2 linked regions of the Granulicella sibirica genome follow. The protein of the gene in region 1 interacts with the protein of each later gene in a pairwise test. Links are inferred from orthologs where the notes say so. Each region holds a gene or a part of one and is shown on either strand. Other genes may lie near its edges.

Region 1 (3,231 bases):
GAATCAGCTGGTTCTGCTGCGAGGCAGGTGCGGTGCCTGAGACCAGCTCAAACTGGTACTCCTTCCACTCGGTCGTCAGCGGCGTCGAGACGCCCTCCGTCGTGATCTCCTGGCCGGAGTTGTTGTTGATCAGGCGTATCCGCACCGGGCCGACGGAAGTTGAATCCGCTTTCGCCCAGAACGAGCCCTTGTAGCGCTCCTTTGGCCGAATCGGGATTCCCCAATACCCATTGTTGACGACTCCGGCCCAATCCTTCGCCGACGCCTTCGTCACGGTCAGCGCGAGGCTGCGAGTCAGCGCGGCGCTCGGGCCCTCCTTGTGGTCTATCTCCATCGAGGCTTCCGCCGCTCCATTGGGATGAAGGAACCACCGCGTCACGCCGAAGCGGTCCATGAACACGCGGTTGCTCACCAGTTCCCCATAGAGGCCGCCGTCGTAGGAGTAGTTGATCTCCTCGGTCATGAGGCCGTAGAGCTTCGGGCTGACCTTCGCCTTCACGGTCTTCGTATCGATCGTCAGCGTGGCCGGCTCCTGCGCCACCGCATACCGAACCGCAGGAACCGCGGCCACAACCGCCAGCGTGCAGAAGCAAATTCTTTTCAAGCCAACACGGAACATGGATCTCAACCTCAACCTTGAAATGCAGAACTCTGGAATTTGGGTAAACGTATTCCGGAGACATCATACAGATCGAAGGCCGCATCGCAACAGGCTGCCTCTTCTTTTCTCTTCGTGCCCGGCGCAAAGCCAGATGGCTGCTACTCTGCCCCAGAATCGATCGGTCCTGCGCCAAGCCCGCGCCCCGTTTTCTTCTTCTTCGACGGGTACACCTTCGCGGCAACCGGAGGCGCAAGCACCTCCTCGACGCGCTCCGCCATCGCGCTCCAGAACTTGATGTCCGCCGGTCGAGCCGAAGGAACGCTCTGCCGCATCGCGCAGTACCAGCGCGCCCACTCGAGTTCCTTCGCGCCCTTGTTCTTGAGCGCCGCCTCCACCCGCACGACCTCCGATGGAGCCGCCACTAGGCCCTGCCTCGCGCACGCAGACGATTGCAGGCATCCGCCAGGTCCGCGTCTTTCTTGGCGAAACAGAACCGCAGCAGGTCTTCGCCGCCACCCGGCCGGAAGAACGCCGAACCCGCAACCGAGGCCACTCCTATTTCCCGTAGCAGCGTCCTTGCCTTCTGGGCAGCGGTTGCGCCTTCCACCTGGGAAGCATCGGCCAGGATGTAATAGGCTCCCTGCGGCACGTGCGGTGTTAGACCCGCAGCCATCAGCGCATCGAGAAGCATCGCCCGCTTCCCCACGTGCTCCGTCGCCAGTCCTTCGTAGAACGAGAGCGGCAACTGCTCCACACCGTCCGCCACGCCGTGCTGGAAGGGAGACGGCGCGCAGACATAGGTCAGATCATGGAAGTATCCGATCGATCCAAGCCACTTCGCGTCGGCGATCAGGTACCCGACCCTCCATCCCGTGACGGAAAACGTCTTCGAAAACCCCGACATCAGGATCGTCCGCTCGCGCATAGCCGGGAGCGATGCAGGGCTCACATGCCTGGCCCCTCCATAGAGAAAGTGCTCGTAGATCTCGTCGGTAAACACGAAGAGCCCGAACTCCTCCGCGAGCGCTCCAAGCCCTTCGAGTTCTGCGCGGGTAAATACCTTTCCGGCTGGGTTTGACGGCGTATTCACCACCACCGCACGCGTCCTCGGGGTGATCACGTTCCTCACCGCGGCAAGGTCCAGATGCCAATCCGGCCCGCTCAGGCCCACCGCCACCGGAACCGCGCGAACCGCCTTGATGGTGCTCAGGTGGTAGCCATAAAACGGCTCAAAGACGATAACCTCATCGCCGGGGTTCAGCAGAGCCATGCATGCGGCCTGAAAGCCTCCGGTGACGCCGCTGGTGATGAGCACTTCGCGATCAGGATCGACCTCGATCCCGTGCGTCCGCGCCACCTGCCCCGCGATCGCCGTTCGCAACCGGGCGATCCCATCGAGCCGTGTGTAGATATTGAAGCCATCGCGAATCGCCCGCTGCGCCCCTTCCGCGACGACCTCCGGCACCTCGGTATCGCAGACACCCTGCGCGAGGTTCACCCCATTCACCGCGTCGCAGGCCACACTCATTGCGCGGATCTCCGACTGCAGGACCCTCGGAGCCAACTCACTCAACTTCAACTGCTCTGCAATCGTCGCTTCACTCATCCGACACCTCTGCGCAAAAGAACGCCAGCCAGCCCACCCAGATTCTAATTGTCCGCAGGCTGCTGATCCATGGAGTCTACGAGGAGAACGGCCAACGATGCCTTCCGGCGCTCCAGCTTGAGTCCGAGCTGATCTTTGAGCGACTCCTGAAGGTATGTTTCCCGGTTGTTCTCATCGCGGGGCTCCACTGCAGAATCGGCTCCCCACTCTACAACGAGGTCGAACGTCCCGGTCAAGCCTGTCTGATCCACAATGGGACGGCCAAACCCGCCCATCTCGCCCAGATGAGCGCCAAGGAGCGCAAGCGGCACCCCTCGGCCACCGAGACGAACACGGCTCGCCGCGCCCGGTACCCCGACACTCACCAGTCCACCGCAGACCGCGGGAACCTCAGGTGTCGACCCGTTTCCTGATTCCTGACCCACCGGGGCGACGTTGGAACATTTATCGTCCGCCGCAGGATGAGGGTGGAGTTTCGGGCCGAGTGCTCCCGGCTTGACCAGGACCAGCGCGAGGACCGGTAGTTCCCGTGTTTCCGTATGAACGCGCAGCTTGAAGCGATCGGCAAGCAGAGATTGCACCATCAGACGCATCTGGTTCTTCGTTGGGTTCGGTAGATCCGATTTGGCCTGAATGTCGAAACGTTCCGTGCCTATCCACTTAGGCGCATTGCTTTCAAGGATCTCGACCTGTCCGTCTGTCAGCTTGTAGGCGAAGCGGATGTAGTCCAGCAGGCTGATGTTCTTTGTGAGGAATCGCCCGCCGGTGTCGGCGTACCTGTCGCCAAAACCGAGCGTGAAGTTCACTTCGGGTGAGTCGTCCGACCTGTTGGGCTTGACGGTAGCAACCTCGAAGGAAAGCTTCTTTCCCGCGGCGGTCTGCCAATCAGGCATTTCCATAGAGGAAGGCGTGGCCAATCCTAGCTGCGCCATCGATAGCGGGCTGTCTGCATTTGCGAAGGATGCAAGCGCGAAGGCGGCCAGCGACAAGCTCCAAAATGAATTAGATCGACGCAGCCAGCGAA
Region 2 (3,264 bases), on another replicon or contig:
TCTTCGGTATGGACGAGGGAGCCTTCGTGCGCTTCGTGAGGCAGAACCTGAAGGAACCAGCCAACGGAGCCTGCGACCGTGAGCAGAAGGCCGAGGATAGCGATGACGATATGAGTGACCATTCCCGCGAGGATGAGGGACAGGCCGAGGGCGAGGACCATCGGCCAGGCCGTTGGAGAGGGTAGCTGGATCACTCCGGTTTCGTTGTGGCCGGTTTCGGGCTGCATGGGACCTCCTTTCTAACTGCGGGCTTTCTAAACGCAGGTTATCTGCCGAGCACGTAGACGACGAGGAAGACGATGACCCAGACGGCATCGACGAAGTGCCAGTAAAGCGAAAGGACTTCGAGACGCTCGGTGTGGCGGCTGGTGAGGTCTCCGCGAAGCGAGAAGACGAGGGCGAGGGCAAGCATGAAGAGGCCGACGATCACGTGGCTGGCGTGGAGCCCGACGAGCGAGTAGAAGGTGGTGCCGAAGAGGTTGGTGCGGATGGTAAGACCGTCATGGTAGATGAGGTGATACCACTCTTGCGCAGTGCCGGCGAGAAAAATGCCGCCGAGCAGGACAGTCAGGGCGAGCCACAGGGAACACATGGACTGCTTCCCGGCATGCAAGGCGGAGACGGCGAAATGAACCGTGGCGCTGCTCGAGAGAAGGCAGATGCTGGTGAGGATGGGGAGCGTGAGGACTTCGTGAGGCGTCGGCCCGGTGATGCTCTTACCGAGATAGAAGATATAGGCGACAACGAAGATGATGAAGATGGAAGCTTCGGCGAGGATGAGGCAGGCCATGCCCACGATGCCGCGGGAGGGTAACTTCCAGTCTTCGTCTGCGTTGTGCGGAATGATGGCTGCGACAGCTTCGCTCATTCGTTTCCTCCTCTCCTTCTTTATTCGTAGCGGGTATCGGGGTCTTCGGGATGCTTGAGATCCCAGAGTGGGCGACGGCTTTCTACGGTGGGGATCGTCGCGAAGTTATAGGCCGGGGGTGGTGACACAGTGGACCACTCCAAAGTCCAGGCATCCCATGGGTCTGCTCCCGCGATAGGCCCTTTGAAGTAGGACCAGACCATGTTGTAGACGAAGAGGAGCGTAGCGATGGCCTGGAAGAAGGCGCCGCTCGACGTGATCATATTCAGGAGCATCCAGCCGCGATCCGCTTCGTAGGTATAGATCCGGCGCGGCATGCCGAGAATACCCGGGATGTGCATGAAGTCGAAGGTGAGATGGAAGCCGATGAGGAAGAGCCAGAAGTGCCACTTGCCGAGCTTCTCGTCGAGCATGTGGCCGGTCATCTTCGGGTACCAGTAATAGAAGGCGGCGAAGATCATGAAGAGGATGGCGCCGACGAGGACATAGTGGAAGTGGGCAACCACGAAATAGGAGTTGCCGAGCTGCCAGTCGAAGGGTGAGGCGGAAAGCATGATGCCGGTGAGACCAGCGATGAGGAACTGAAAGAGGAAGCCGACGGAGAACATCATCGCAACGGTGTAACGGATTTTGCCGCCCCAAAGGGTGGCGAGCCAGTTGAAGATCTTGATGCCTGTGGGCACCGCGATCACCATGGTCGAGAGGGTGAAGAACGTGTTGGCCCCGGCTCCCATGCCGACGGTGAACATGTGGTGCGCCCAGACGCTAAGGCTGATAAAGCCAATGCCGACCGAAGCCGCGACCATCGCGGGATAGCCAAAGATGGCCTTACGGGAGAAAACGGGGATGATCTCATTGGCGAACGCGAAAGCGGGCAGGACGAGGATGTAGACCTCTGGGTGGCCGAAGATCCAGAAGAAGTGCATCCAGAGAACTGCTGATCCGCCGGCCTGGGTGTCGAAGAAGTGGGAGCCGAGATAGCGGTCGAGGAGCAGCATGATCTGCGCCGCGGTGAGAGGGCTGACCGCCACAAAGACCATCATGGACGTAACGAGATAGAGCCAGACCAGCAGGGGCATGCGGTTGAGCTTCATGCCGGGGCACCGCATGCAGATGGTGGTAGCGACGATATTCAGGGCAGTGCCGATGTTGCCGATTCCGCTGAGGAGGACGGCTAGGGTCCAGTAGTCGGTGCTGTGGCCGGGCGAGAAGACACGTGCCGTCAAGGGAGCGTAGGCGAACCAGCCCACATCGGGTGCGCTGCCCGCCCCGTAGAGGCCATCACCCCCGAGATAGCTGAAATAAAGGAGCGAACCACCAAAGGCCGAGACCCAGAAGCTGAAGGCGTTCAGACGAGGGAAAGCCATGTCCCGCGCCCCAATCATAAGCGGGACGAGATAGTTCCCGAAGCCGAAGAGGATGGGCATGCCGACGAAGAAGACCATCGTCGTGCCGTGCATGGTGAAGAGGCGGTTAAAAGCCTGGGGTGAGACGAAGGTGTTGTTCGGGATGGCAAGCTGGATGCGCATCAGGATTGCTTCGAAGCCGGCGACAACGAGGAAGAAAAGCGCGTAGCCGATATACATCAGGCCAATCTTCTTGTGATCGACCGTGGTAACCCATTCGTGAAGTGTCGCGAGAAAGAGGCGAGGCGGCTGCGACGCTTGGGTCTTGTCGAGGACTGCGGTCACCGGACTTTGTGTCGCCATGGCGTTCCTGCCTTTCTATCTCTACTTCAGGGTCACGAGATATGCGGTGACTGCGTCGAGATCGTGGTCGTTGAGGTGCATGGGGGGCATGAGAATGCCGGGCTTGAAGTGGCCGGGATTATCGACGAAGGTGCGGAGATTAGCCGGGGTATTGGGCACAGCTCCGGATGCGATGGTGTCGCGGCTGCCGACATGCGTGAGGTCGGGGCCGAACTTGCCGGTCGCGACCGTTCCAGCCACCGTGTGGCAACTGATGCATGCATTGTGCTGGAAGACGGCCTGGCCTTCCGCAGCTTGGGGGTTTTGGGAGGCGGGCTGCTTCTGATGTTCAACCCAAGCAGCAAAATCGGCAGGGCTGTCAGCGTAGACGCGGAGGAGCATCTTGGCGTGCTGGGTTCCGCAGTACTGGGCGCACTGGCCGAGGTAGAGGCCGGCTTGCTCTGGGTCGATCCACATGGTGTTGACGCGGTTCGGGATCAGGTCAGTTTTTCCGGCAAGTCGTGGTACCCAGAAGCTGTGATCGGTGTCGGCGGAGGACATCGTGAGGTACGTGGGGGTGGGGGTGGCGGGGTTGCTGACGGGGATGTGTAGCTCGTTGGCGGTGACGATGCCCAGCTTGGGATAGCGGTACTCCCACCAAAACTGGTGGCCGATGACGGTAACGTCGAGGGATTCGACCGGCCTGCG

Evidence for each region.
Region 2: the proteins of GRAN_RS09605 (region 1) and ctaD interact in binary tests that used the Escherichia coli proteins (3 or more experiments, as listed by UniProt). The link is inferred for Granulicella sibirica from one-to-one orthologs.

The regions. Positions count from the first base shown.
Region 1 is NZ_RDSM01000001.1:2,306,364-2,309,594, reverse strand. The notes cover bases 116-3,027. They hold GRAN_RS09605 (aminotransferase class I/II-fold pyridoxal phosphate-dependent enzyme), read right to left. Parts: upstream 2,208-3,027; coding sequence 1,023-2,207; downstream 116-1,022. Other genes in these bases: GRAN_RS09600 (TIGR03435 family protein), read right to left, coding at 2,252-3,027; GRAN_RS09610 (hypothetical protein), read right to left, coding at 760-1,023; GRAN_RS09615 (alpha-L-arabinofuranosidase C-terminal domain-containing protein), read right to left, coding at 116-619. In the rest of the region: more of GRAN_RS09615, read right to left, coding at 1-115; more of GRAN_RS09600, read right to left, coding at 3,028-3,106. UniProt on the Escherichia coli protein: Shows aminotransferase activity with methionine and histidine as substrates, and to a lesser extent also with phenylalanine.
Region 2 is NZ_RDSM01000003.1:447,130-450,393, forward strand. The notes cover bases 234-3,178. They hold ctaD (cytochrome c oxidase subunit I), read right to left. Parts: upstream 2,578-3,178; coding sequence 889-2,577; downstream 234-888. Other genes in these bases: GRAN_RS18445 (cytochrome c oxidase subunit 3), read right to left, coding at 266-868; coxB (cytochrome c oxidase subunit II), read right to left, coding at 2,599-3,178. In the rest of the region: GRAN_RS18440 (hypothetical protein), read right to left, coding at 1-227; more of coxB, read right to left, coding at 3,179-3,264. UniProt on the Escherichia coli protein: Cytochrome bo(3) ubiquinol oxidase is the terminal enzyme in the aerobic respiratory chain of E.coli that predominates when cells are grown at high aeration.